One region of the Paenibacillus sp. FSL H3-0329 genome, then DNA from elsewhere that is predicted to be linked to it. Evidence: predicted binding sites of a transcription regulator. Region 1 holds the regulator's gene; the other holds the start of a gene.
What was found. The regulator CtsR, encoded in region 1, represses protease genes until heat stress. The targets are predictions, from matches to a motif close to ATGGTCAATAAAGGTCAAACA.
Positions count from the first base shown of each region.

Region 2: clpP (ATP-dependent Clp endopeptidase proteolytic subunit ClpP) is a predicted target of CtsR. The motif match lies at 2,100-2,120, and genes of this name have one in related genera.

Region 1 covers NZ_CP150150.1:6,255,060-6,270,432, reverse strand. Annotated here, with positions in the region: gene NSQ66_RS27810 (MFS transporter) at 1-587, opposite strand, end outside; rRNA gene NSQ66_RS27805 (16S ribosomal RNA) at 992-2,549, shown strand; tRNA gene NSQ66_RS27800 (tRNA-Ala) at 2,651-2,726, shown strand; rRNA gene NSQ66_RS27795 (23S ribosomal RNA) at 2,869-5,794, shown strand; rRNA gene rrf (5S ribosomal RNA) at 5,924-6,040, shown strand; gene NSQ66_RS27785 (GNAT family N-acetyltransferase) at 6,461-7,633, shown strand; gene NSQ66_RS27780 (CtsR family transcriptional regulator) at 7,927-8,388, shown strand; gene NSQ66_RS27775 (UvrB/UvrC motif-containing protein) at 8,419-8,943, shown strand; gene NSQ66_RS27770 (protein arginine kinase) at 8,972-10,036, shown strand; gene clpC (ATP-dependent protease ATP-binding subunit ClpC) at 10,072-12,540, shown strand; gene radA (DNA repair protein RadA) at 12,727-14,094, shown strand; gene disA (DNA integrity scanning diadenylate cyclase DisA) at 14,108-15,184, shown strand; gene pssA (CDP-diacylglycerol--serine O-phosphatidyltransferase) at 15,249-15,373, shown strand, end outside.
Region 2 covers NZ_CP150150.1:173,788-189,160, reverse strand. Annotated here, with positions in the region: gene gap (type I glyceraldehyde-3-phosphate dehydrogenase) at 1-504, opposite strand, end outside; gene NSQ66_RS00920 (sugar-binding domain-containing protein) at 618-1,670, opposite strand; tRNA gene NSQ66_RS00915 (tRNA-Arg) at 1,939-2,013, shown strand; gene clpP (ATP-dependent Clp endopeptidase proteolytic subunit ClpP) at 2,207-2,803, shown strand; gene NSQ66_RS00905 (GDSL-type esterase/lipase family protein) at 2,893-3,531, opposite strand; gene NSQ66_RS00900 (DUF4163 domain-containing protein) at 3,643-4,746, opposite strand; gene NSQ66_RS00895 (SIMPL domain-containing protein) at 4,873-5,628, opposite strand; gene NSQ66_RS00890 (HPr family phosphocarrier protein) at 5,797-6,066, opposite strand; gene whiA (DNA-binding protein WhiA) at 6,164-7,093, opposite strand; gene NSQ66_RS00880 (YvcK family protein) at 7,139-8,086, opposite strand; gene rapZ (RNase adapter RapZ) at 8,141-9,040, opposite strand; gene NSQ66_RS00870 (ROK family glucokinase) at 9,087-10,037, opposite strand; gene NSQ66_RS00865 (DUF438 domain-containing protein) at 10,247-11,506, opposite strand; gene NSQ66_RS00860 (DUF1858 domain-containing protein) at 11,522-11,746, opposite strand; gene NSQ66_RS00855 (altronate dehydratase family protein) at 11,955-13,445, opposite strand; gene NSQ66_RS00850 (tagaturonate reductase) at 13,479-14,948, opposite strand; gene NSQ66_RS00845 (LacI family DNA-binding transcriptional regulator) at 15,106-15,373, opposite strand, start outside.

The DNA of each region.
Region 1 (15,373 bases):
GCGATTCCGGCAGCCGCGACGATCGTGAAGCCTAGGGCACCAATCTGGCCAAAGGGGATGAATACCCATTTCGTAAGCATTGGACCCAGGGACTGTCCAGCATTGCCGCCCACTTGAAAAATAGATTGCGACAATCCCTTTCGCTGACCTGCGGCCATATGAGCAACACGCATACCCTCTGGGTGGAAGGTGGCTGAACCGAATCCGATCAGGATAACCGAGAATAAGACCAGAAAATAGCTATTGGCATAAGCCAATAGAAGTACACCTAGAAATGTGCTGCACATACCCAGTGGTAATAATATAGGACGGGGTTTACGGTCTGCAGCATATCCAATGACGGGTTGGATTACTGATGACGTCATATTTAAAGCGAATGAGATCCATCCAATCTGGGCGAAAGAGAGCAGAAGATTATCTTTGAGAATAGGGAAGATTGCTGGAATGACTGCCTGTATAGAATCATTAAATAAATGAACAAAACTGACAGCTAACAAAATTTTATAAATCGTTGCCTGCTGCAGATTACGCTGCTCCTTGTCCTTGCTGTCTACCGTGGACGCAGCGTCTGTAGGTTTGGTCTTCATTTTGACTCCTCTCTGTACTGATAGTTAGAAGGTAAGATTGGCGAATACGATAAATTCTATTTAGCCACAAATAATGGATGAATGGTATCAATTTGTGTTGTATGGAAGTTATTTATACGAATGATTTTTTTATTTCAAAAAAAGCTTGCAAACTCAATGACAGCATGGTATATTATCTCTTGTGCTTACGACGCATCGCACATACGAAACACAAGCGATGAAAAAATAAGTTGACAAGATAGAAACAAACATGATATACTCTAATTCCTGTGCAAGAGACATTGAATGTCAAAATGCTAGGAGTAAGTTCTTTGAAAACTGAACAAATGGAACACGTTAATTTTTAAAAAGATTCATTTAATGAATCGTCAGTTTCAAAATGAGCATATCGCTCTTTTCAATACTAATTGGAGAGTTTGATCCTGGCTCAGGACGAACGCTGGCGGCGTGCCTAATACATGCAAGTCGAGCGGAGTTATTTTGAAAGCTTGCTTTCAAAATAACTTAGCGGCGGACGGGTGAGTAACACGTAGGCAACCTGCCCTTCAGACTGGGATAACTACCGGAAACGGTAGCTAATACCGGATAATTTCTTTTTTCTCCTGAGAGAAGAATGAAAGACGGAGCAATCTGTCACTGAGGGATGGGCCTGCGGCGCATTAGCTAGTTGGTGGGGTAACGGCCCACCAAGGCGACGATGCGTAGCCGACCTGAGAGGGTGAACGGCCACACTGGGACTGAGACACGGCCCAGACTCCTACGGGAGGCAGCAGTAGGGAATCTTCCGCAATGGGCGAAAGCCTGACGGAGCAACGCCGCGTGAGTGATGAAGGTTTTCGGATCGTAAAGCTCTGTTGCCAGGGAAGAACGTCCGGTAGAGTAACTGCTACCGGAGTGACGGTACCTGAGAAGAAAGCCCCGGCTAACTACGTGCCAGCAGCCGCGGTAATACGTAGGGGGCAAGCGTTGTCCGGAATTATTGGGCGTAAAGCGCGCGCAGGCGGCTATTTAAGTCTGGTGTTTAAACCTTGGGCTCAACCTGAGGTCGCACTGGAAACTGGGTGGCTTGAGTACAGAAGAGGAAAGTGGAATTCCACGTGTAGCGGTGAAATGCGTAGATATGTGGAGGAACACCAGTGGCGAAGGCGACTTTCTGGGCTGTAACTGACGCTGAGGCGCGAAAGCGTGGGGAGCAAACAGGATTAGATACCCTGGTAGTCCACGCCGTAAACGATGAGTGCTAGGTGTTAGGGGTTTCGATACCCTTGGTGCCGAAGTTAACACAGTAAGCACTCCGCCTGGGGAGTACGGTCGCAAGACTGAAACTCAAAGGAATTGACGGGGACCCGCACAAGCAGTGGAGTATGTGGTTTAATTCGAAGCAACGCGAAGAACCTTACCAGGTCTTGACATCCCTCTGAATCTGCTAGAGATAGCAGCGGCCTTCGGGACAGAGGAGACAGGTGGTGCATGGTTGTCGTCAGCTCGTGTCGTGAGATGTTGGGTTAAGTCCCGCAACGAGCGCAACCCTTAACTTTAGTTGCCAGCAGGTAATGCTGGGCACTCTAGAGTGACTGCCGGTGACAAACCGGAGGAAGGTGGGGATGACGTCAAATCATCATGCCCCTTATGACCTGGGCTACACACGTACTACAATGGCCGGTACAACGGGAAGCGAAGCCGCGAGGTGGAGCCAATCCCATCAAAGCCGGTCTCAGTTCGGATTGCAGGCTGCAACTCGCCTGCATGAAGTCGGAATTGCTAGTAATCGCGGATCAGCATGCCGCGGTGAATACGTTCCCGGGTCTTGTACACACCGCCCGTCACACCACGAGAGTTTACAACACCCGAAGTCGGTGGGGTAACCCGCAAGGGAGCCAGCCGCCGAAGGTGGGGTAGATGATTGGGGTGAAGTCGTAACAAGGTAGCCGTATCGGAAGGTGCGGCTGGATCACCTCCTTTCTATGGAGAATCGTTCTCTGCAATGAGAACATTCAAATCGGAAGCTCAGCTTCCACAACTAATTAACGTGTATCCATTTGTTCGGTTTTGATGGAATTTGCGGGGCCATAGCTCAGCTGGGAGAGCGCCTGCCTTGCAAGCAGGAGGTCAGCGGTTCGATCCCGCTTGGCTCCACCAACAAACTTCATCTATTTGTTATGTCTATACACTTGATCCTTGAAAACTGGATACCGAAACGAATTTGCGTTTTAGAACATCTTTTAGCAACTTGTGCAAACAAGTGAATGTTATTAGTGAGATTTTTCTTCGGAAGAATCAAGGTTAAGCTAATAAGAGCACACGGAGGATGCCTAGGCGCCAGGAGCCGACGAAGGACGTGGCGAACAACGAAACTGCCTCGGGGAGCTGTAAGCAAGCTTTGATCCGGGGGTGTCCGAATGGGGAAACCCAGCTGTGGTAATTCGCAGTTACTCATACCTGAATACATAGGGTGTGTAGAGGCAGACCAGGGGAACTGAAACATCTAAGTACCCTGAGGAAGAGAAAACAATAGTGATTCCGTCAGTAGCGGCGAGCGAACGCGGAACAGCCTAAACCAAGGGGCTTGCCTCTTGGGGTTGTGGGACGTCTCACATGGAGTTACAAAGGAATATGGTAGGTGAAGAGGTCTGGAAAGGCCCGCGATAGAGGTAAAAGCCCTGTAACCTAAACTGTGTTCTCTCCGAGACGGATCCCGAGTAGTGCGGGGCACGTGAAACCCCGTATGAATCCAGCAGGACCATCTGCTAAGGCTAAATACTACCTGGCGACCGATAGTGAAACAGTACCGTGAGGGAAAGGTGAAAAGCACCCCGGAAGGGGAGTGAAATAGAACCTGAAACCGTGTGCTTACAAAAAGTCAGAGCCCGATCTATGGGTGATGGCGTGCCTTTTGTAGAATGAACCGGCGAGTTACGTTTAACATGCAAGGTTAAGCCGAGAAGGTGGAGCCGCAGCGAAAGCGAGTCTGAATAGGGCGATTTAGTATGTGGACGTAGACCCGAAACCGTGTGATCTACCCCTGTCCAGGGTGAAGGTGCGGTAACACGCACTGGAGGCCCGAACCCACGTACGTTGAAAAGTGCGGGGATGAGGTGGGGGTAGCGGAGAAATTCCAATCGAACTCGGAGATAGCTGGTTCTCCCCGAAATAGCTTTAGGGCTAGCCTCGGTATAAGAGTAGTGGAGGTAGAGCACTGATTGGGTGCGGGGTCCGCAAGGATTACCAAGCTCAGTCAAACTCCGAATGCCATATACTTATTGCCGGGAGTCAGACAGTGAGTGCTAAGATCCATTGTCAAAAGGGAAACAGCCCAGACCATCAGCTAAGGTCCCCAAGTGTGTGTTAAGTGGGAAAGGATGTGGAGTTGCACAGACAACCAGGATGTTGGCTTAGAAGCAGCCACCATTGAAAGAGTGCGTAATAGCTCACTGGTCGAGTGACTCTGCGCCGAAAATGTAACGGGGCTAAACACACCACCGAAGCTATGGCTAGATACTATGTATCTGGGGTAGGGGAGCGTTGTGTAGGGGTTGAAGGTGTACTGAAAAGAGCGCTGGACACTACACAAGTGAGAATGCCGGTATGAGTAACGAAAAGATCAGTGAGAATCTGATCCGCCGAAAGCCCAAGGTTTCCTGAGGAAGGCTCGTCCGCTCAGGGTAAGTCGGGACCTAAGGCGAGGCCGAAAGGCGTAGTCGAAGGACAACAGTTTGAAATTACTGTACCACCGTAATCCGCTATGAGCGATGGGGTGACGCAGGAGGGTAGTGACGCGGACTGATGGATGTCCGTCTAAGCAGTGAGGCTGATGTGTAGGCAAATCCGCACATCGATAAGGCTGGGCTGTGATGGGGAGCGAAAATTATAGTAGCGAAGGTCATGATCTCACACTGCCAAGAAAAGCCTCTAGCCAGGAGAAGGTGCCCGTACCGCAAACCGACACAGGTAGGCGAGAAGAGAATTCTAAGGCGCGCGGAAGAACTCTCGTTAAGGAACTCGGCAAAATGACCCCGTAACTTCGGGAGAAGGGGTGCCCCGGTAGTGTGAATAGCACGAGGGGGCCGCAGTGAAAAGGCCCAAGCGACTGTTTAGCAAAAACACAGGTCTGTGCGAAGCCGCAAGGCGAAGTATACGGGCTGACGCCTGCCCGGTGCTGGAAGGTTAAGGGGAGTGGTTAGGGGTAACCCGAAGCTATGAACCGAAGCCCCAGTAAACGGCGGCCGTAACTATAACGGTCCTAAGGTAGCGAAATTCCTTGTCAGGTAAATTCTGACCCGCACGAATGGCGTAACGACTTGGGCGCTGTCTCAACGAGAGATCCGGTGAAATTTTAATACCTGTGAAGATGCAGGTTACCCGCGACAAGACGGAAAGACCCCATGGAGCTTTACTGCAGCTTGATATTGAATTTGGGTACGATCTGTACAGGATAGGTGGGAGCCGTAGAAATCGGAGCGCAAGCTTCGGTGGAGGCGCCGTTGGGATACCACCCTGATCGTATCTAGGTTCTAACCTAGTACCCTTACCGGGTACGGGGACCGTGTCAGGCGGGCAGTTTGACTGGGGCGGTCGCCTCCTAAAGAGTAACGGAGGCGTTCCAAGGTTCCCTCAGAATGGTTGGAAATCATTCGCAGAGTGCAAAGGCATAAGGGAGCTTGACTGCGAGACCTACAAGTCGAGCAGGGACGAAAGTCGGACTTAGTGATCCGGTGGTACCGCATGGAAGGGCCATCGCTCAACGGATAAAAGCTACCCTGGGGATAACAGGCTTATCTCCCCCAAGAGTCCACATCGACGGGGAGGTTTGGCACCTCGATGTCGGCTCATCGCATCCTGGGGCTGAAGTAGGTCCCAAGGGTTGGGCTGTTCGCCCATTAAAGCGGTACGCGAGCTGGGTTCAGAACGTCGTGAGACAGTTCGGTCCCTATCTGTCGTGGGCGCAGGAAATTTGAGAGGAGCTGTCCTTAGTACGAGAGGACCGGGATGGACGTACCGCTGGTGCACCAGTTGTTCCGCCAGGAGCATGGCTGGGTAGCTACGTACGGACGGGATAAGCGCTGAAAGCATCTAAGCGTGAAGCCCCCCTCAAGATGAGATTTCCCAATTAGTAAGACCCCTTGAAGACGACGAGGTAGATAGGTTGGAGGTGGAAGTGCAGCAATGCATGGAGCTGACCAATACTAATCGGTCGAGGGCTTATCCTATACTTAGAATGCAGATTCGTTTCGGATTCAGTTTTCAGGCGATTAAGCCTGTAACACGCTTAGAAATTCATTCTCACTTCTGGTGATGAACCGAATTTCACGCGGCAGCGTCTGTTTCACAGACGCATGTTTGGTGGCGATAGCGGAGGGGTTCCACGCGTACCCATCCCGAACACGACCGTTAAGCCCTCCAGCGCCGATGGTACTTGGACCGAAGGGTCCTGGGAGAGTAGGACGTTGCCAAGCACACAAGACCACTGTTGAGTAATCGACAGTGGCTTTTTTGCGTCTATTATAGATTGTGGAAAACTTGTGGATAATTCATTGGAATTTGCAGAAAACTTACGCACATGTGGATAGATAATTAAAAGGCAAAAAATCACCGAATGGTGTGGATTAAGTACATATTTATGTAGATCTGTCAACAGAAAACCTAAGTAATACACGGGTTGCTGTGGATATAGTCAGATTTATGTGGATAGAGGGATTGATAAGTGGATAATTATTTTAACTTGAATAGGACAAGATTACAAGACTATTTTTGAAACTCCTTAAAGCTGTGGATAACTAAAAAAAGTTCGAAAAATATCCTTATAATTCGCACACAATACACTCTCTTGTTATACTAACCATAAAAGTAAATTCATAAATGGTGAGGTGAGTTTTGTGGATATCAGACAGTTGCACTCAGAAGAGTTTGATCTAAGCATGGATTTATCTGAATATGCTTTTCAATACAAGCTGCCTAGTGAGAAAAGGGCTAATGCTAAGGAAAGATTTAAAGCAGAACGCGTATGGGGTGCTTTTGAAGAAGGTACTTTGGAAGCCAAACTTACTCTTCTTCCATTCCAAGTGTACATACAAGGTAGATTAGTACCTATGGGAGGGCTCGCTGGGGTAGCGACATGGCCGGAGAATCGCAGACAGGGTCATGTGGCAAAGCTCCTAGCGCATACGCTGCAAACGATGAATGAGGCGGGGCAGACATTATCTTTTCTGCATCCGTTCTTGATCCCCTTTTATCGCAAATTTGGTTGGGAAGTTTATTGTGAATATAAGAAATACTCCATTCCTGTTGCCAAGTTTCCCAAGAAGGTTGAAGTTGAGGGCAAGGTAAGACGTGGTGTTAAAGATATCGAAGTATTGGACAACTTATACAATCGTTTTGCAGTTAGATATAACGGAACACTTAAGCGTGATTTGGACTGGTGGGAGAACTCTGTTCTGGATAATGAAGGTCAGACTGCGGTATTTTATTCACAGCTTGGGGAACCTGAAGGATACGTACTATATAAGATAGAAAATAGAGAACTGGTCATTGATGAATTTGTGTTTTTGAACGAACAGGCCCGGCAGGGGCTGTGGACATTTCTTGCGAATCACGATTCGATGGTGACCGGTGCATCGCTAAAACTGGTGCCATCCGATGATATGTTACCCTTTTTGCTGCCTGATCCGCGTATAGAGCAGGAGAATTATCCTTATTTTATGGCGCGTATTGTTAATGCTAAAGTATTTGTGGAGAGTTATTCTTTTAAGTGTCACAGCAGTCAGAAGAAACAGGTTATTTATATTGAAGATAAATATGCACCATGGAATGACGGGTTGTGGGAATGGACTGTCTCCGAAGAGGGAGCAGCAGCTTTCTTGCGTATAGAGGGTGAACGGGATGCAGCTGACTTAAGCTGTGATATTGGTACGCTGACGATTCTAATGTTTGGATATAAACGCCCAGCAGAGCTGGCTCGTTATGGACGTGTGACTGGTAATCCGACGGCTCTGGAATGGCTCGAAGAAATCATACCGCAAGCTGAAACCGCACTTTTTGATCATTTTTAGAAAATAATTAGGCTCTCCCCTTCGAAAGATGCTGGGAGAGTTCTTTATTTCCGAATACATTCGCTGAAAAAAGTGAAAAATAAGAGAATCCTCTTGGAATTAGCACAGAATATGTTATAATATTAAAAAGTCAAAGAAAGTCAAAGTCAACGCACCTGATGACATACAGTGCGATCCTCTGAATTCGTGAAGTTTTCTTCAGACTTATATGAATGAAGTTCACTAATGAATGTCATTAAGGATGCGGGCGCAAGCGATATTATGAAGCTTTAAAGAGCACTGGAGGATGAGTGATGCGCAATATCTCTGATATTATTGAACAATATCTGAAGAATATTTTGCATGAAAGTCCCGAAGGTACGGTGGAAATCCAGCGAAATGACCTGGCGGACCAGTTCTCATGCGTACCGTCACAGATCAATTATGTTATTAGTACACGCTTTACACTGGAAAAAGGCTATGTGGTGGAAAGTAAGCGTGGTGGCGGGGGATATATTCGTATTCAACGTTTTGAATTGCCGCCCAACGTGGCACTGCATGCCCATTTAAACCATACTATAGGTGGCGGGATAGATCAGAACGCTGCCGAAGGGTTGATTTATCAACTGGAGGAAGCTGGTTTTCTAAGCAAGCGTGAGGCGTGTCTTATGCGCGCTGCTGTTTCTCGGGATTGCCTAACGGTTAAGATTCCATATCGGGATGAGATTCGGGCCAAGATTATGAAGGCGATGTTAATCTCTTTGTTAGGCAAATAATTGTCAATCATAAGGGAGGGGCTTTCGCTTATGCAATGTCAGGAATGTGGCGTCAAGCCAGCAACACTCCATTTCACCAAGATCGTGAATGGAGAGAAGACAGAATTTCATATCTGCGAGAGCTGTGCGCGGGAGAAGGGTGAACTGATCCCGGGAACTGCTGGAGGATTCTCCATTCACAGCTTGCTGTCTGGTCTGCTTGATCTTGAAGGGGCCGGTAAGGAAAAGACGGCTGCTACGAAGACTACGCAGAGTCTGCAATGTGAGAATTGTGGGATGACGTACTCGCAGTTTAGCAAATTGGGTCGTTTTGGCTGCAGCTCCTGTTATAAATATTTTAACAGTGCACTGGACCCGCTCTTTAAACGGGTGCATGGCAGCACTTCGCATGTAGGCAAGATTCCCAAACGTGCTGGAGCACAGATTGTGTTCAAACGGCAAATTGATGAATTGAAGCTGGAATTACAGCAAAGTATCGCACAGGAGGAATTCGAAACTGCGGCAGAGCTGCGGGATCAAATTCGCCAACTTGAAAAAGAAATGGCACAAGAGTAAAGTCTTTGATATATAGGGGGGATATGACATGTCAAGTCTCCGATTTACTGAACAAGCGCTTAGTGATTGGATGCGCTCGGGAGGCAGTCACTCCGAGATTGTAATTAGCAGCCGTATGCGTATTGCACGTAACTTAGAGCATCTTCCATTCCCTATGCTTGCTTCCTTAGAGCAATCGGAAGAAGTATTAGAGCTGCTGGCCCCTGTGTTTCATGGGGAAACTGCTGCCGAATTCGGATCTTTTCAACTGATAAAGCTTGCTGAAGTGAATGAACTGGACAAAAAGGTATTGGTCGAGAAACATCTCATCAGTCCTAATCTGGCTAATGATTCACGTGGTGCAGCTGTGATATTAAATGAAGATGAGTCGGTCAGCATCATGATTAACGAAGAAGACCATCTGCGGATCCAATGTCTGTTCCCGGGTCTTCAGGTAAGAGAAGCATGGGAACGTGCGACAGCCATCGATGATATCTTCGAATCAGCTGTTAATTACGCTTTTGATGATAAAAGAGGATACTTGACCAGTTGTCCCACCAATGTGGGTACAGGGCTGCGTGCCTCAGTAATGCTGCATTTGCCAGCACTAGTGATGACCCAACAGATCAATCGCATATTGTCAGCAGTGAATCAAGTGGGATTGACTGTAAGAGGAATTTATGGTGAGGGCAGCGAAGCAGTAGGGAACATCTTTCAAATTTCCAATCAGATTACTCTCGGTCAAACGGAAAGTGAAATCATCGAGAACCTTCACAGTGTAGTCACCCAGATTATAGAGCATGAACGAAATGCCCGTGAAAGGCTGCTTGTAGATTCCGCTTTAAGAATTACAGACCGAGTCAAAAGATCTTATGGGATTTTGTGTTATGCAGCTCTAATGGAGCTTAAAGAATCCGCACAACGGCTGTCTGATGTGAGACTTGGGGTTGACCTTGGCATACTGGAAGGCCCTTCGATTTCCGTGCTTAATGAGCTTAACGTTAAGACACAGCCAGGATTTCTGCAAAAAATGTTCGGTGACGAGATGAACGCCACTGAACGGGATATGTATCGGGCGAAACTGCTCCGAGAAACACTGGGAACACAACATTAATATAGATATTTATTATTCATGGAGGTGCAGGAGATATGATGTTTGGAAGATTTACGGAACGCGCACAAAAAGTGCTAGCGCTAGCGCAGGAAGAAGCTGTTCGTTTAGGACACAACAATATTGGCACAGAACATATTTTGCTAGGACTTATTCGTGAAGGAGACGGCATTGCTGCTAAAGCATTAATCGCTTTGGGTCTGGGTCTTGAGAAAATCCAGGACGAAGTGGAGACACTGATTGGCAGAGGCCAAGAACAACCTACGAACATTGCTTATACTCCTCGCGCCAAAAAAGTAATCGAGTTGTCGATGGACGAAGCCCGCAAGCTGGGACATACGTATGTCGGCACTGAGCATATTCTGCTAGGACTTATTCGTGAAGGAGAAGGTGTCGCGGCTCGTGTGCTTAATAACCTCGGCATCAGCTTGAACAAAGCTCGTCAGCAAGTGCTTCAGCTTCTGGGAAGCAGCGAGGCTGCATCCAGCCATAGCGGAACACCTGCTAATGTCAGCACACCGACTCTAGACGGCCTAGCACGCGATTTGACGGCTTATGCCAAGGATGGCAACCTGGATCCAGTTATCGGTCGTAGCAAGGAAATTGAACGTGTTATTCAGGTACTGAGCCGCCGGACGAAGAACAACCCGGTGTTGATAGGTGAACCTGGGGTTGGTAAAACAGCTATTGCTGAAGGCTTGGCCCAAAAGATCATTAATAATGAAATTCCAGAAACACTGCGCGACAAACGCGTAATGACGCTCGATATGGGCTCTGTAGTGGCTGGTACTAAATATCGCGGTGAGTTTGAAGACCGCCTCAAGAAAATCATGGATGAGATTCGCCAAGCGGGGAATATCGTACTCTTTATCGATGAGCTTCATACGCTGATCGGTGCTGGTGGCGCAGAAGGTGCTATTGATGCATCTAACATTCTTAAGCCGGCTTTAGCCCGCGGAGAACTTCAGTGCATCGGTGCGACGACGCTGGATGAATATCGTAAATATATTGAAAAAGATGCAGCTTTGGAGCGCCGTTTCCAACCGATTACGGTGGATCAGCCATCTCCAGAAGAAGCGGTACAAATTCTATTTGGACTTCGCGATCGTTATGAAGCACATCACCGTGTGAAAATTACGGATGAAGCTATCGTGGAAGCTGTAAAGCTGTCTGATCGTTACATTCCGGATCGGTTCCTGCCGGATAAAGCCATTGACCTTATCGATGAAGCAGGGTCTAAAGTAAGGCTTCACTCTTACACTATCCCGCCAAATCTGAAGGAACTAGAAATGCGCTTGGATGATATCCGCAAGGAGAAGGATTCCGCTGTTCAGAGCCAAGAGTTTGAGAAAGCGGCTGCCCTGCGTGATACGGAGCAAAAAATCCGTGAAGAGCTTGATACGACTAAGAACCAGTGGAAAGAAAAGCAAGGACGCACCGATTCTGAAGTTACACCTGAAGATATCGCACAGGTTGTCGCAAGCTGGACGGGGATCCCTGTAAGCAAGCTGAAGGAAGAAGAGACCGACCGTCTGCTTAACATGGAAGCTCTGTTGCATGAACGAGTGATTGGTCAGGACGAAGCTGTTAAGGCTGTCAGCCGGGCATTGCGCCGGGCGCGTGCGGGTCTTAAAGATCCGAAACGTCCAATGGGCTCGTTTATCTTCCTCGGTCCTACGGGTGTAGGTAAAACTGAGTTGGCACGTGCGCTTGCTGAAGCTATGTTCGGCGATGAAAATGCGGTCATTCGTATTGATATGTCGGAATACATGGAGAAGCACTCCACGTCCCGTTTAGTTGGTGCCCCTCCTGGATATGTCGGCTATGAAGAAGGCGGCCAATTAACAGAGAAGGTACGTCGTAAACCATACTCTGTAGTACTGCTTGATGAAATTGAAAAAGCGCATCCGGAAGTATTCAACATTTTGCTGCAAGTGCTTGAAGATGGTCGCCTTACCGACTCTAAAGGCCGGGTAGTTGACTTCCGTAATACACTTATCATTCTGACCTCTAACGTAGGCGCACAGGCAATCAAGAAGAATTCGACGCTTGGATTCACGGCTGTGCAAGATGCAGGAGCAGAATACGGCAATATGAAGGGCAAGGTTATGGAAGAGCTCAAGAAGAGCTTCCGTCCAGAGTTCTTGAACCGGATCGACGAAATCATCGTCTTCCACTCACTCGATGAGAAACATATCGCTGAGATCGTTACGTTGATGTCTGATGAGCTCCGCAAGCGCCTGCGTGAATATGATGTTGATTTCGTACTCACGAATGCAGCGAAGGCCTTCTTGGCTAAAGAAGGTTATGACCCAGCCTTTGGTGCACGTCCATTGCGCCGGGCAATTCAGAAGCATATTGAGGACCGTCTTTCTGAGGAATTGTTGAGAGGAAATATCCAAAAGGGTGATTCCCTCAATATTGATGAGGTCGGCGGAGAACTTGTGGTGACTAAAGTGGATGCTCCAGTAGCGCCAGCGCTTGAAAAAGAAGTAGAATCCGAATAAAATAAACAAGGCTTTCGCTCCTTATTTATAGAGGAGCGGAAGCTTTTTTTATTGGAAATAGATCAATTTAAAATATACATTTAATGCAAATACCGAATGACCTTTCGTTAAAGGGGTAGAAATGGTAAACTTTCATTAGAAGAAAATGATCCGAATTGTAAACAGTTCGGACCGTAAGGAGAACAAATGGCTAAAGCAAAAACAAAATTTTTTTGCACCGACTGTGGATACGAATCGCCAAAATGGTTCGGGAAATGCCCAGGGTGCCAGGCTTGGAACTCCATGGTGGAGGAAACGGAAAGCGTAGTCAAAACACAGGGAATGAATGCCCCTATTTTTCATAGTAAAGAAAAGGCACAGTCGATCATAAGTATAGAAAGTGACAAGGAACCGCGCATACTGACAGGTATAGGTGAGCTTAACCGTGTTCTCGGTGGGGGGATCGTACCAGGATCGCTGGTACTAGTAGGGGGAGACCCAGGAATCGGTAAATCTACGCTCTTATTACAGACCTCGCACGCCCTTACAACACAGGGATTGCGAGTACTGTATATCTCGGGCGAAGAATCGGTAAGGCAAACTAAGCTGCGCGCGGATCGCCTCGATGCGTTGTCAACGGAGCTTTATGTACTATGTGAGACAAATATGGAAAGCATAGAAGAAGCGATCGAACAAATCCAGCCACAATTTCTTGTCATCGATTCTATTCAGACCGTATTTATGCCAGAAGTAACGAGTGCGCCAGGCAGCGTGACCCAGGTTCGGGAGTGTACGACAAGATTTATGCGTATCGCTAAGATTCGTGGAATTGCAACAGTTCTCGTTGGTCATGTTACCAAGGAAGGGGCTATTGCTGGACCACGGATGCTTGAACATATGGTGGACTGCGTGCTGTATTTTGAGGGTGAGCGGCATCATACGTATAGACTTTTGCGGGCTGTAAAAAACCGCTTTGGCTCTACGAATGAAATCGGCATTTTCGAAATGGGTGAAGCGGGGCTTACCGAAGTAGAGAATCCATCGGAGCTCTTTTTATCGGAACGTCCGCTTGGCGTGGCTGGTTCTACTGTGGTGGCTAGTATGGAGGGAACTAGACCTGTGCTTGTAGAACTTCAGGCACTTGTTGCTGCCACCCACTTCCCTTCCCCACGGCGAATGTGCACAGGCATGGATCACCAGCGGATGGCACTTATTATCGCTGTACTCGAGAAACGGATGGGCATGTTCCTGCAGAATCAGGATGCATACCTTAATGTTGCCGGGGGAGTAAAGCTGGATGAACCGGCGATTGATCTAGCTGTAGCAATTAGTATCGCCTCCAGTTTTCGTGATATTTCAACAAAACCTTACGACGTTTTCTTCGGAGAAGTAGGACTTACCGGTGAGGTAAGAGGCGTTTCGCGCGCGGAAATGCGCGTTAAGGAGGCCGCAAAACTTGGCTTCCGGCGGGTGATTATGCCTGAAAAGAGCATGAAGGGATGGAAGCACCCGCAAGATATCCAGATTATTGGCGTCAGTACCGTAGCAGATGCACTATCGGTCGCGTTAGATTAGGGGGCACAGGGATATGAAAGAATATAACCAATTAGAGAATATGAATGATCTGCTCAGACTGGCGGCACCGGGTACACCTTTTCGGGAAGGTTTGGAGAATGTGCTGCGCGCTAAGACAGGGGCACTTATTGTCGTAGGGTACAGTCCTGAGGTGATGGACGTAGTGGATGGCGGATTCTCCATTAACTGCGATTTTTCGCCCAATTATTTATATGAGCTAGCTAAAATGGACGGAGCTATTATTCTAAGTGAGGATTTAAAGCGTATATTGTATGCTAATACACAACTTATACCGGATTCCTCTATCTCATCCATCGAGACGGGGATCCGTCACCGGACCGCGGAGCGGGTAGCGAAGCAAACGGGTAAGCTGGTGGTTTCCATTTCACAACGCCGCAATATCATCACGCTTTATCAAGGCTCGATACGTTATGCACTCAAAGAGATCGGCGCAATTTTGGCAAAGGCTAACCAAGCGATTCAGACACTCGAGAAGTATAAAGCAGTGCTCACGCAAGGACTGACGAATTTGTCAGCTTCAGAATATGAGGGCATTGTTACCGTTGCTGAAGTAGTGGGTGTTATCCAGCGTGTAGAGATGGTTTTGCGCATAAAAATGGAGATCAAACGCTATATCAACGAATTGGGCAACGAAGGACGCCTGATCAGCATGCAGATGGAAGAACTGGTTGGAAATACAGAGGAAGAAGCATGGCTTCTATACAGAGACTATGCTAAGGAAGAGCAGGAAGATAAAATCCGTGAAATTATCGCTGGTCTCAAACGGATAAGCGATGATGATCTGATGGATGACAACCATATTGCCCGTATATTGGGTTATTCTTCTACGGCCATTACCTCTGAAGAAGTGGTGACTCCACGTGGTTATCGCCTGCTTAACAAAATTCCGCGGCTTCCGAATGTGATCATTCACAATCTGGTGGAGCGGTTTGAAATGCTGCCTAATTTGATGTCCGCAAGCATAGCTGAATTGGATGAAGTGGACGGAATTGGGGAGGTGCGGGCCCGTAATATTCAGGATGGGCTCAAACGTTTACAGAAGCAAGTTCTTATTGACAGGCAAATGTAAATAACATACAATCACGTAATATTGGGGACGTTAAAGGCCAAAGTTAGAAAATTGAGGTGAAGAAATGATACAAAAATCAATTCCGAGTCTTTTTACGATAGGTAATTTGATGCTCGGAATGTTTGGTATCATGATGGCGTTTGACGGTAAGATTAGCATGGCCGCTATCATGGTTATTATTGCTATGCT
Region 2 (15,373 bases), 790 kb from region 1:
ACCGAACTTGTCGTTCAGTACTTTTGCCATTGGAGCTAGGCAGTTAGTTGTGCAAGATGCGCCGGAAATAACAGTCTCAGTACCATCAAGAATGTCATCGTTAACGTTGTAAACGACAGTTTTCATGTCGCCAGTAGCTGGAGCGGAGATAACTACTTTCTTAGCTCCACCTTTCAAGTGTTTTTCAGCTGCTTCTTTAGTTGTGAAGAAACCTGTGCACTCAAGTACGATATCAACGCCTAGGTCGCCCCATGGCAATTCTTCAGGGTTGCGGTTAGCAAGAACCTTAACTTCTTTACCATTGACTTTGAAGAAGCCATCATGCACTTCAACATCACCTTGGAATTTACCTTGAGTTGTATCATATTTAAGCAAATGAGCAAGCATCTTAGCGTCAGTCAAATCGTTGATTGCTACCACTTCGATACCTTCTACATTTTGAATACGGCGGAAAGCAAGGCGTCCAATACGTCCAAAACCGTTAATTCCAACTTTTACACTCATTGAATAGTTCCTCCTAGAATTCGTTTTATTTATTCAAAACAGACGGTGAGGTCTGTCATGACAACAATGTTAAGTATGATGCAAGAAGTATGTTATTGCCTGCAATCTAAAAACTACGAAGATAGCTGTAGTTGATTGTCAATTTCCTTGCCTATTTCTACTGCGGCAGCCTCGTCCGTGACGAGAATATTCTCCTGCCCGAAACGCAGCATGGCATGAATGGCTTTGGCCTTGGGTTTGCCTCCTGCAATACCGATGACTTTCTCTGTCCGAATAATATCTTCTAGACGTAGACCCATCGTAAGCATGGTATGGACAACCTGACCCTCTTCATTGAAATAATAGCCAAAAGATTCGGCCACTGCCCCTTCACCCTGGATTTCCGAGACTGTAGCCTCGTCCAGTTTGCGGCGGCGGGTCATTTCAATGGCATCCCCAATCCCATGTACAATAATACGCGAACTGCGGATGGTTTGTACAATCTCTCCAATATTAGAGTCAAGTGCCAGCGATTGGTATGCATCCCCACTAAGCAAATCAGGGACATGCAACAACCGGTAGTTGGCTCCAACCCGCTTTGCCATTGTTGAGGCAATCGTGTTGGCTTGAATCTCCATACTCTCTCCTAATCCTCCACGCGCCGGAACAAACCAAGCGTTCTTATAGGAAAGGGACAACGGCGGTGTCAGTTGATCAGCCATATCGGCAAGCGTCGATCCACCTGTGACGGCAACTGTATCATCTGCGCGAAGTATACTCAGCAGCGCTTTCGCACCCGCCCGGCCAAGCTCTCGTTTGGTGAACGGCGATGACTCACAATCACCCGGTACTACAATAACTTTATCCAGACCATACGTTGCTCGAATTTTCTCTTCCAGCTCATCCAGACCAAATAGGCTCTTAACAACCGGCTCTAGCAAATCAAGCAGTCTACGTCCAGCAGCGCTAATGCGCATGCCAACACTCTCGATCTCAATAAGCCCTTGCGATTTCAGAAGATCCGTCTCGGCACGCAGTACCCGCTCAGTCATATCTAGCGAAGCGGCTAGCGTTCTGCGCCCAATAATATCGGACAGCATGATCTGATGAAGAATCGTGTACCGTCTCTTAAGGGTTTCCATGAGATCAGGCAGAAGCTGCTTTTGGATATCTAATAAATTACGCATACTTTCACTCCTGCAACTTCGTCTTCCTCTATTCCCTTGTTCATGGTCTCAAAACGTCCCGGGTAAACTTTTTAAGTCCCACCCATATTCTAACCAAATATTGCTCGAAGCGCAAGTCTTCCGAGAGTAGAATTCTCAAGCACTTGTCTTCTTATACATTAATAAGGTCAGAAAAAGATATAGCACCCGATGCCTGCCCCTAGAGCGCTTGTCCAGTATTAATATTACATTGCAATTGTGTAAAAATTGTATTATAATCATTTTTGTTGCGCCCGTGGTCCAATGGATATGACGTAGGCCTCCGAAGCCTGAGATCCAAGTTCGATTCTTGGCGGGCGCGCCATTAATTTGATTTTTGCACATAATTTAGTAGTGCCTATACTACTACTTAACCAAAGAGCCGCTTGTCGGCTCTTTTTTTCGAATATAAGTTTGACTTTCTTTGACTTTTTGTTTGAATTTGTTTATCATGTGGGTAATACGGCAAGAGTAAAAATGAATACATTTGAAGAACCAATATCAAGGAGGTTTTCCACGTGAGTTATATTCCTATGGTAGTAGAACAGAGCAACCGCGGCGAGCGCGCTTATGACATCTATTCCCGCCTGCTGAAGGACCGCATCATTTTCCTTGGAACGGAGGTTAATGACGTGGTAGCCAATTCTATCATCGCACAAATGCTGTTCTTGGCTGCCGAAGATCCTGACAAGGACATTCACCTTTACGTGAATAGCCCAGGCGGTTCCATTACTGCAGGTATGGCTATTTTTGATACAATGCAGTACATTAAACCAGACGTTTCCACCATCTGTGTGGGTATGGCAGCTTCCATGGGAGCTTTCCTGCTAAACGCTGGCGCCAAAGGCAAACGCTTCGCACTGCCTAACAGCGAGATCATGATCCACCAGCCTCTGGGTGGTGCTCAAGGTCAAGCAACGGACATTGAAATCCGTGCCCGCCGCATCCTCAAATTGCGCGATAAGCTGAACCGTATTCTAGCAGAACGTACGGGTCAACCTCTAGAACGTATTGAGAAGGATACAGATCGCGACTACTTCATGACTGCTGCAGACGCGGCTGAATACGGTATCGTAGATAAAGTAATCGAGAAGACATTGCCTAGCGGTGTGTAAGCTATAAAGTAAAAATATAAAGAGGCTGTGCTCTAACCATAACGGATAGGGCACAGCCTCTTTATATTTTATAGAAGACCTAAATCCAATCAATTCAGCCCGCCATAACCTAGTGCATCCAGCTTCTCGGCAATTACGCGATAACCCCGGCCATTCGGATGCAAATGATCAATGGATAACAGCCCTCTCTCATTTCCTGCGAACTCACTGTAAATCGAAGCAAATCCACAGACTCGGCTGCTGTACTGTGCTGCGTATTGATTAAACTGTCTGACCCACTCTGTCGCACCAACCACCTGAGGATAGGGATTATATAATCCCACAATTCTAATGATAAAAGGTCTACGCGTCCTCGCCTTCAATTGTATAAGGATATTCATAATTGCAGAGAAATTTTGTTTGCATTCCTGAAGCGATCTGCGCAGTTCTGCGGATAAGTTCCCTTGCTGTCTTGCTGCTGATTTGGCCGCGTGAATCAAATCATTACCACCGATAGACACAGTGATGATATCGGCTTCTCGAACGGCCTCACGCATCATGGAATTTCCGCGCAGCCGCTGCTCCAGCTCTGAAGTAGTCATTCCGTTCACGCCTAAATTCGTAGAGGCTACAGTAGTCCGCAGTCTCCCTTCTGCCATTCTACGGTACACCGGAACAAAACCGTTACCTGGCAGAGCACCAAATCCAGTCGTCAAGGAATCGCCAATTGCAGTATATTGGTAGCCCATAGCTCTCCCCCGTTCATAAACTAGTTACTCCCTTTAGCATATGAACTAGAGACAACTCCGGTAAGGGGGAGATGCCTTGTGCTGACATTAGCGGAGACGAGGTATCTCCATTTATTTCATGCCAGCAAACGGGCTGCTGTCATCCGGCAAAAGCTCTTTGAAACTAAAGGTATACTCAGGGAAGCCTGCAGCATACGCTGTGTACTCATATAATTGGAAGAACAGAACAACCTTGTCATCCTTCAGATAGAAATATTTCTCCGTATTCAATCCGTTGAATCCTCCCAAATAACTATCCTCTGCCTTCAGCAGCTTGCTCAGCTTAGCATTCAGCTGTTTTTTGTAGTTTGGATTAGCTCCAAACAGGTCGCCCAACAATAGACGTTTACCATCTTTAAGCGAGAAGGTGAATGCCTCACGGTTAGTCATTCCATGAGCGCCGCCCGTATCACTATACTGATGCATCACTATGCTGATCACACCATTCTGATTGTAGGTCACTACATAACCTGAATCATAGGTGTATTTGGGCTCTGCTCCATCTCGATCGGAGATATCCTGTTCTGCACCCGCCGCGAATTTCATAACACTTTCCTTCAAAGTATTATTAATAGCTTGTTGCGCACTGGAATTGCCCAATCCACTGATCTTCGGATAATCAAGCTGAATAAAAGCTTCTGTCCGATCTTTAGCATAAGTTTCCGTGGTTACCGTCAGCGCGTTCTGCGGTCTGTTCACCACATTCAGCTTACTGGCGGCCCGACTCCAATCTACCTTATAACCCATATAATCATTTAACAATCCTGATGGAACGTAGAGGCGATTATTAATTAACTTCCCTTCATACTCTCGAATGAAATAGTTATTCACCCACACAGAAGTACCGTAACTGGATAACATCAACTTCGCCGTGGCCGATCCTTTTCCAATCATGTACGCATTTTCCTTCTTATCATACGCAAGCGGTAATCTCAACACATCTCGCATAAAAGTTATGGGAATCCAGGCCTGTCCTTCCTTCAAAATACCTTCCTGTAACGAATTTATCCCGTTTGCCTTTAAAACGATACGCGAATCAATAGCTTTATTCTCCGTTTTACTAGCTGCTGCATAACCCGTTTCGCTGGGCAGCAGACCTCCACCAAACAATAAACCTGCCGACATCAGACCTATGCCCCATTTGCGTACTGATTCTTTTGAAATAATATTCATCATCTTATTTTTCCTCTCCTTTCCAATTTATTAAACAGAATCGTAGAGAACTTACACAAAAAAAGAGGCGCCCCCCACTATTACTAGTGGAAGATCACCTCTCCTCTCTGCATTCACCTTGTTCTGATACTATTTCAATTCATACATTACGCTTAGCTGAGTTGTAACTTTAACTACTCCGGGTTGCACGGATGTGCTTGCACCAGCATCTGCTGCAGCCATATTCATTTTTAGATTCTGTTCAAAATAAACCGGAGTGACATCGCCATCATTTTGGCTGACCGTGATCACTTGACCCAAGCTGCGTTTAGCTGCCTTAGCAATAGCCCCTGCTTTAACATCTGCATTCGCCATCGCTTTTTCAATCACCTGAGCTTCAAATGCAGAAGTATCTTCCACAGAAAAACGTGCATTTCCGATATTATTCGCCCCTGCCGCAGATGCAGCGTCCAGCAATTCACCAACCTTGGTCAGATCTCTATAAGACACTAACAGCGTATGATTGGCGTTGTACCCCTTCACTTGCTGTCCTTCTTTTTCGCTGTAACTATAATTGGGTTGCACATAAAACTGCGTGCTTTGAATATCTTTATCTGCAATTTTCCAAGTATTCTTCAGTAAAGTCATAATCTTCTGAATTTTAGCGGCATTGGTCTTCTGCGCTTCTTGCGCAGTTGTGGCCGTAGTATCCACACCGATGGTCAAGTATACGATATCCGGCTTGAGGGACAATTCGCCTTTACCTACTACACTAACGACATTTTTCTGCACTTCATCTGCGTAAGCCTTTGCAGGACCTTGGAAAACACCACTCATGCTGATCCCTCCAATTAACAAGCTCCCTACGATCATCACTGAACCAATTTTCTTCAATAAACCTTTCATATTTGCCAGCCCCTTTCATTTCTTGTGATTTGTTATTATCCTCTAGACGAGTCATTTTGGTAAATGTTGCACGTCTCAATCTATTTTTTGGTATTAAAAAAAGCCCCGAAGGGCTTTTGGTCATGCGATAAATAAAGTCTTCCTAGCAGAAACGATGTTGTCTTCCTATTATTGGTTCTCAAGCTCTTCTTTGCTGACCAGACTTGTCAAAGCGTTTACAGCTTGATCGGCATCCGCACCGTCCGCGCTAATGTAAATCTCCGTGCCGGAACTGATAGCGAGGCTCATAATCCCCATAATACTTTTAGCATTTACTTTTTTATCATCTTTTTCCACGAAAATCTCCGACGAAAACTTGTTAGCTTCTTGCACAAACAATGCTGCCGGTCGGGCATGAAGCCCTGTCTTCAACCGAACAACTACCGGGTGCTTTGTCATGAAACGCTTACCCCCTAATTGAGTTCTCCCCAAAAGTTTCACATTAATTTTATATTATTATATCATTATAACGTAAACCACACTAGAAAAAAAGTAATTAGCCGCCTCGAACCTTGTCCGCCAGCTCATCAATCTTACGAAGCCGATGATTTACTCCCGACTTACTGACTGTACCTTTGAGCATTTCACCAACCTCCTTGAGGTTGATATCTGGATGCGCCATTCGAATTTCTGCTACTTCACGCAGTTTATCCGGCAAATTCTCCAGTCCCATTTCTCGCTGCAACAGCTTGATATTCTCAATCTGCCGCACCGCAGCACTTATTGTTTTGTTGAGATTTGCGGTCTCGCAGTTCACGATCCGATTCACGGAATTACGCATATCGCGCATAATTCTTACATCCTCAAATTTGAACAACGCCTGATGCGCTCCAATCAAACTTAAGAATTCAATGATCTTCTCGCCTTCTTTAATGTAAAGAATGAATCCTTTTTTACGTTCAATGCAGCGTGCATTTAAGTGGAATTCCCCAGCCAGATCCACTAATGCTTTACAATGTTCCTCATACATCGAGGAAATCTCCAAATGGTAGGAGGAGCCTTCCGGATTATTAACCGATCCGCCAGCCAGAAAGGCACCACGCAAATAAGCACGCTTGCAGCAGTTATTCCCAACAATCTCATCATCAATACCATCGGTAAAAATAAATCCTTCCGACACAATTCTAAGATCCTTTAGGATCTCTTGTACACGGTTTGGAATTCTGACGATATAGACGTTATTTTTCTTCAAACGCATTTTTTTACGCACGAGTAGCTCAATATGGACCTGGTAATATTTCTTAAGTAAAGAATATACCCGCCTTGCAATCGCGGCGTTCTCCGTCGAAATGTCGAGAATAACCTTTTTGCTTGAAAGCTGCACAGATCCATTCATACGGATAAGCGCTGACATTTCCGCCTTCTCGCAGCAGGGTTCACTCTCCACCATCGTCAGCTCTTTTTTGGTAAGGGCCGCAAAAGACAAGGGTCTCACCTCTTTCTTGATAAGTACTTCATTCTCATCTATAAGTTATACCCTAGGGTTTCTGTTTATCCAATCCTGCACAAGCTGATAAATGTGATGGCTAAGCTTATCGGTATCATGTCTCAAATAAGTTCGGAATAAAACCAGTTTATCGGCTATAACCTTGTATCCATTGCCATCCAGCGCTTCTTTATCAAGCTGCACCGGGCGCGCGCCCTTCTCGGCGTACTTCGTCTGGACCTGTTCCGGAATCTCACCGTCATTAACAATAACATAATCGAATAAATCAATCCCGATATGATCATATACAGCTTGAAGATGATCGCTGACGGTATAGTTATCCGTTTCACCCGGCTGAGTCATTACGTTGCAGACGAAAATTTTGATAGCATTCGAAGATACAACCGCTTCTGCCAGTTTCGGAACAAGCAGGTTGGGAAGAATGCTCGTATACAGACTGCCAGGACCCAGCAGGATCGCATCTGCATTCCGAATCGCCTCAAGCGCTTCGGGCAACGGTTCTACATCTGGCGGCTCCAAGGACACTCGTCTGATGATCCCGCCAGCTTCAGGGATTTTGGACTCCCCTGTGATAATCGTGCCGTCCGACATTTCTGCATGCAGGATTACAGCCTCACCGGCCGCAGGCAATACCCGCCCGCGAACAGCGAATAATCGACTAAGCTCCCGAACAGCCGTAACGAAATCGCCGGATATATCCGTGAGCGCAGCAAGAATCAAGTTGCCGAGACTATGACCAGCTAGTCCCTCACCCGTGTTGAAACGGTATCTCATAATCTCTGCCATGAGCGGCTCAACATCAGCCATAGCTGTCAATACGTTGCGGATGTCCCCAGGAGGAGGCATTTGCAGTTCACTGCGTAAAATACCAGAGCTTCCCCCATCATCGGCAACGGTAACAATAGCAGTAATATCTAATGGCTTCTCTTTTAAACCACGAAGCATGACAGATAACCCCGTGCCACCGCCCATAACGACGATACGCGGACGCTGTCTTTGTTCTTCAGCCACTATGACCCCTTCTCTCTAGTGCCGATCACGCTCGGAATCCCGATGACTAACGGTTACGGATTCCGTCTCGCTAACGCCCAGCATTTTACCCAAATACTCGGATATGGCTACAGAACGGTGTTTACCTCCCGTACAGCCAATGCCAATGATAATCTGGGACTTACCTTCCTTACGATATTGCGGAATTAGAAAATGAAGCATATCGAGCAGTTTGGTCAGGAACACCTGTGTTTCAGGCCACTTCATTACATAATCGTAGACTTCACTGTCCTGGCCGGTTTTAGGCCGCAGATGGTCCACATAATGTGGGTTAGGCAAGAAGCGGACATCGAAGACAAGATCTGCATCAATAGGAATACCGTACTTAAATCCGAAGGATGTAATATTGACGGAAAGCGTACTTTTTCCTAGATGCGAAAACCGTGAAATGATCTTCTCCTTAAGCTGCACGGGCTTCATACTGCTGGTATCTAAACATAACGTAGCTGAATTTTTCAATTCTTCAAGCATCTTACGTTCTAGCTTGATACCATCAAGCGGTAGCCCTTTAGGTGCTAATGGATGATGACGTCGACTTTCCTTGTAACGCTGAACAAGTACTGAATCTGTAGCATCCAAAAACAAAATCTCACAGCCAATGGTTGACTCATCCTTGATATAGGCAAGAGACTCAGACAAAGCAGTGAAGAATTCTCGACCACGCAGGTCAATTACAAGGGCTACCTTGGCAATCTTACCCTTCGACTGTTCAATTAGCTCTGCGAACTTGGGAATCAGTACCGGTGGTAAATTATCGACACAGAAGAACCCTAGGTCTTCCAGACTCTGTACAGCAATTGTCTTCCCCGCACCTGACATTCCCGTAATAATAATCAGGGTGGCTCCAGCCGTTGGGGTATTGTCCAATTCGGTCATAAAAGCGTCCCCTCCCTAGATTTAGTATATGAATACTTCCCGTCTTTTAAGAACGCAGCAAAAGGCCGGCAGCCCCAACAATACCTGCGTCATTGCCAAGCTCAGCTGGAATAATCGAAACACCAGTTTGAAGCGGAGCCGGTGTCAATTTCGCAAACACACGACGAACCTCATCAAATAGAATATCTCCAGCCTTAGACACGCCGCCGCCAACGATAAATACTTCAGGGTTAAGCACAGCCGCAACAGAAGCCATGGATTTACCCAGATAGTACGCTGCACGATTCACTATACGGATAGCTACTTCATCGCCAGCCTTAGCCGCATCAAAAACTTCTTTCGCAGCAATCTTCTCTACCATAGAGAGGGAAGTACGATCGCCACGAGCTACTGCATCATTAGCCATGCGGATAATACCTGTAGCGGAGGAAACGGTTTCCAGACAGCCCATGTTGCCACAGCCGCATTGAATAGCTTCCAGATCCGGCACTACTGTGATATGTCCAAGCTCACCAGCTAGTCCCGCAAAACCTTGATAAATCTTTCCATTAATAATGATTCCGCCACCGACACCTGTTCCAAGCGTATAGCAGACACAGTTATCAACGCCACGTCCCGCACCACTCCAAGCTTCCCCCAGTGCAGCCACATTCGCATCATTGTCTATTTTGACAGGCTTGTTCCAACGATCTTCCAAAATGGAACGGATCGGCACATCTCTAAATCCTATGTTAGGCGCAAGGATGATGATTCCTTCACGAATATTTGTGAACCCGGCTACACCCGCTCCTACACCTGCAAGCTGATCCCAAGAGTACGGGGAATCCTCCACAATTTGGCGTACATACTTCTCGATATTATCGATAACAGTATCGACACCCTCTGCAGTTCCTGTAGGTCCCTCATAAGTATGTAGCAGGGTACCTTCAGCATTACAGATTCCAACCTTAATTGCAGTTCCACCCAAATCCACGCCAACGTAGATATTCTCAGACATGTAACAAGCCACCTTTTTTTATACTAAAATAGTTAATCCTAAGTACCAACTATAATAGAAGCCCTCTCTGTGGTCAAGGAAAGACAACACACCCGGGAATTCCTTATTTTAAGAGTATACTCTATTATATTCTAAAAAGACCCCCTTACACCTAAGTAAGAGAGTCTTGTACCTATATTATTATCTGGAAAATAACCCAACGTACCGATTTATTCTGATAAAATGCGCTTTTGTCCCTCTAGTGCTCGGATTGGAGCGATATTCTGTGTGAACTCTAGCGTGCCCATATATTGGCCTGACTCGTCTCGTACAGCGAAGTAACGGATGTAGATAAACTTATCCTTGATGTTGATCCAGAAGTCTTCAGCATCCTTACGACCTGCCTTAAAGTCTTCCAAAAGCTTCTCTACCACATGAACACTTTGCGGGGGATGACAGTTCTGTACTGTACGGCCGATAACCGCTTTAGTTCGAGCAAAGATACGTTCCTTCCCGTGTGAAAAATATCGAACGACATCATTCTCGTCAATGAAGGTTAGATCTACAGGCAGATGGTTGAGTACGGTCTCGAGCTGATGCAGTGACAACAACCCTGTCTCAAAACGGATGAACCCGCCTTGCGGCGTCGCTCCTTCTGTTTCTTCCGGCACTGCGCCTTCCGGCTCTGCAGCCCGCTCAGGGATCCACTCCTGCTCTGGTGCGGTTAGGCAGAACCCGATCTCATCGCTCTCCCGGGCGATTTTGACCCATTCATCTTCCGTCAGTTTGTCCAGGGCCATGGGCAGTAGAATATTTTCTTCCTTAAAGATCATTTCATTAACTTCCTTGATGATCTCCTCAAGCTGAACGCCTATTTCTGCTGCATTTCCGCTATAAGTGCTGAGCGCTGCTTTTGCCTCTTTAATCATACGGCGGATATTATCATCCACTCCCCACATTACCTTGGTTGGGCCATAAATGCCGTATTTTTCGAGGTATGGGAACAGCAGATTTTCTTTTCGGCTATAGTGCTTATCAAGATCCAGCAGCAAGCTAAGATCCTCCAACAACTTGAAGATCAATTCCTCACTATCGTTCTTTTGAAACTTTGTTGCGTGCAGATCCATGCGGAAGTTAACAAGTCTTTCGATCTCACGATTCTCCAATTTGAAGGTGTGTACTGGATGGCCTGGCTGCTCCTCGGGCTTAGACGAGCGGTGAATCTGCTCAATAGAGCCTTTAAAGATGGCTGTATGCACCGAACAAAGACGTTGGACCTCGGATACCGGAATTCCTTCTTCGGTCATTAATGAATGCTCCATCGCGGAAATCTCCGCTACGGTAACATCACCCACAGCTTCGGCGAACCGCGCCTTAACCTCTTCTACACTTTTGCCTGCATGCAGCTCTTTAATAATTTCCTTAAGCATAGCCTGGCGACGAGTCTGTTCCGGCACATCAACTTCACGGTTGTTAATTAGTTCGCTCATATTAACACTCCTTTATTAAATAATCTCGAAACCATGACGTTCAAAAGTTAGCTTCACGTGCTCGAGATCCATTTTCTTCAGCTTAATTCCTTTGGATAAGGTCATGAAACGGCCAGCGGTCTGCAGCATGCCAGGCTTGGCAATATCCTTAAAGCCCAGCTCTACCATAATCTCGATGACCTCCGGATGCCGTGATACCATCTCGAATATAGATTCATCCAAACTCAGCACTTTTTCCATTTGACTCTTCTCCTTTATGTGAGAACTATTCTCAATAAAAGATTAGCACAGGCCGTACAGGACCATTGTGATTGCAATCACTAATTTCCAAGAATGCAATTATCGTTCTTTTAAAGACGAATTATGTATGCTTTGAACCTAAAAAAAACTGTCCCCTACGCTTAAAAAGCATAAGAGACAGCCTGATCTGTCATTAATTAATTATTTATTATAGCGTTACTCCTGTTTTGAATATGGAGATCTCACGGAAATTATTCTTTTCATTATTAACCCATTCACCGCTGGCCACCGAAATAATATAGTTTATGAAGCTGCGCAGGACCTCATCTGGAGAACCATCTTCCACCAATACACCTGCATTAAAATCGATCCAGTGACGTTTGCCTTCATACAATGGGGTATTGGTAGATACCTTCATCGTTGGCACGAATGTACCAAATGGTGTTCCCCGCCCGGTCGTAAAGATCACCAATTGGCAGCCAGCAGCAGCCAGTGCAGAGGAAGCCACTAGATCATTGCCAGGTGCGTTAAGGAGATTTAAGCCTTTGTTAGTGATAAGCTCTCCATACTTGAGTACATCCATCACTGTAGCGTTCCCGGATTTTTGAGTACAACCCAATGATTTATCCTCAAGCGTAGTAATCCCTCCGGCTTTATTCCCTGGAGAAGGATTTTCATATACCGGCTGTTTATAGTCCATAAAATACTGCTTAAAGTCATTAATGAGATCGACAATTTTGTGGAAAATATTTTCGTCCGCAGCACGTTCCATTAGAATTTTTTCGGCACCGAACATTTCAGGTACTTCAGTCAGTACAGTGGTCCCGCCTTGAGCAGCCATATAATCAGACAGACGTCCAAGGAGCGGATTCGCAGTAATACCGGATAACCCGTCGGAGCCTCCACATTTCAGACCGATTTTCAGCTCAGAGAGTGATACCTCTTCCCTTTGATCGCCTTGGACATTATTATAGATTTCCTTCAGCAGCTTCACGCCTTCTTCAATCTCATTCCCAACCTCCTGGGAGACAAGGAAACGCACACGATCCTCATCATAACTGCCAAGCATATCTTTAAAAATATGCAAATTGTTATTCTCACAGCCCAATCCGAGCACAAGCACGCCGCCCGCATTCGGGTGTTTAACCGCGTTAGCCAGTATCGTACGTGTATTGTCATGATCATCGCCCAGCTGGGAGCAACCGTAGTTATGCTTAAGCACGAGCACGTTATCGAAAGGTGCGATATCCCCAACCTCTGCTTTGAAAATATTGATGATCTGCTCCGCCACTCCATTCACACAACCAACAGTAGGGACGATCCACAGCTCATTGCGGATACCTACAGATCCATCAAAGCGGCGATACCCCTTAAAGGTCAAATTCTCCGCTGCAAAAGGATTCGGCGTCAGCTTCTGCTCAAAGGTATATTCCTCTACCCCTGTTAGGTTTGTCTTAGTGTTATGGGTATGCACCCACTGCCCCGGCGCGATAGACGCTATAGCATGACCAATGGGGTAACCATATTTCAATACGTTTTCACCTTCGCTAATGCTGGACAGTGCAATTTTATGGCCTCTAGCGATATCTTCAGTAATTTTAATCTCTTTTGAACCAATCACAATGGTGTCGCCTGCTTTATAGTCTTTAAGTGCAACAGCGACATTATCAGCCTCATTAATCTGCAATACTTCTTTCATCGTCTTGATCATATCATTGTCACCTCCAGGGTATTAGTTGTGTGCCGGTCTCTTCACGAACGCTTTTAAGGCTTGCTTCATGCCATTTTTCTCAATCGCAATCAGCCCTTCTGTCACCTTGTCAGTAAGTCCAGCCACTTCATTCAGATCACAGCCCCAGCGATTGGTTGCGGCAAGTACTTCGACGGCCAGTGCGCGCAGCCCGGTGTCTGTGCCATCCCATCCTCCCCATAAGGAGGCGATCCATTCCAAAATATCCGCATCATCAGCCAGTTGAATGTTTTCTTCCCCTCTGCGTCCTCTATAGAAGGCAATTAATGCGCTTAATGAGAAGACGAGCTTTTCAGGCAATTGTCCTTTGGCCTCTACATATTGCAGTAAAGAAGGCAGATCTCTTGTCTTAAACTTCGATATAGAATTAAGGGAAATGCTCATCAAGTAATGCTGCACATAAGGGTTCAGGAATCTTTCTAATACCGCGTCTGCAAAAGAATTCAATTCTTCTGCCGGCAGATCCAGCGTTGGAATAATTTCATCATAGATTAAAGACTTCACGTACGCCCCAACCTCTTCGTGCTCAATGGCCTCAGCAACCGTATCAATACCGTACAAATACGCTACTGGTGTCATAGCTGTATGAGCTCCGTTTAAAATCCTCACTTTTCGAGTGCGATAAGGGGCCATATCATCCACCACCAGCACATTAAGACCTGCTAGTTCAGCCGGGAACTCCTCTTTAATCCACTGCGGTCCTTCAATCACCCAAAGATGGAATTGCTCGCCGACAACGACCAGCTTATCCTCATAACCCAACTCTTCTGTAATCTCGGCAATGCTGTCTCTTGGATAACCGGGAACAATGCGGTCCACCAGACTGCAGCAGAAGGTATTAGCTTCATTCAACCAGTTCACAAAACCTTCTCCAAGATTCCACAGCTCAGCATATTTCAAAATAACCTTCTTGAGCTCATCGCCATTCCGGTCAATCAGCTCGCATGGAATGATGATAAAACCTTTAGAAGCATCCCCATTAAAAATTTGATAACGTTTGTACAATAAGGCCGTCAGCTTGCCCGGGAAACTACTCTGCGGCGTATCGGTTAACTTGTCACCGGCTTCAAAAGCAATTCCCGCTTCAGTAGTATTAGACACGATAAAGCGCAGCTCAGGGTTCTCAGCCAGCTTCATATACTCCTCATGCTGTGAATAGGGATTAAGCGTCCGCGTAATACAATTAATTACCTCGTGTTCTTTTACAGCCGCTCCGTCTTTAATGCCTTGCAGATAAAGGGTATACAGCCCATCCTGATCATTTAGCATTTCCGCCAGTCCGTTAGCCAACGGCTGTACAACAACCACTCCACCATTGAAATCCGTTTTTTGATTCATAGTATGAATCTGCCAATCTACAAAGGCGCGCATGAAATTGCCTTCGCCAAATTGTAGAACCTTCTCAGGATACTGCTTGTAAGCTGTCCAATTATCACTATTTAATCTTTTCATATTAACGCCTCCTAATAGTGAATGCACACGATAAACTAATTAAAGGAACTATATAAAATCATATTTATATTGATAATTAATTAAATATATGCACACGTGAAAATTTTAGATAGCAACCCTTCACGATAGTAAAGGATTAGGCTGCTATGCGCAGCCTCTACTTCTGCAACTTCCTGACTGATTCTCTGGCAATAAGCTCTGTCTCGATCGAGATCCGCCCGTCTTTTTCTGAGGGCTCCTTGACCAAGCTTAACAGCTGGCGAGCGCCTTGCTCACTAATCTTCTCAATAGGACGTTTGACCGTGGTGAGTGAAGGATTGGCAAAAAGTGAAAACCCAATGTCGTCAAAACCAACAACAGAGATATCACTTGGCACCTGCAGCCCTCGCTCAAACACACCTTTCATAGCCCCAATTGCCATATCA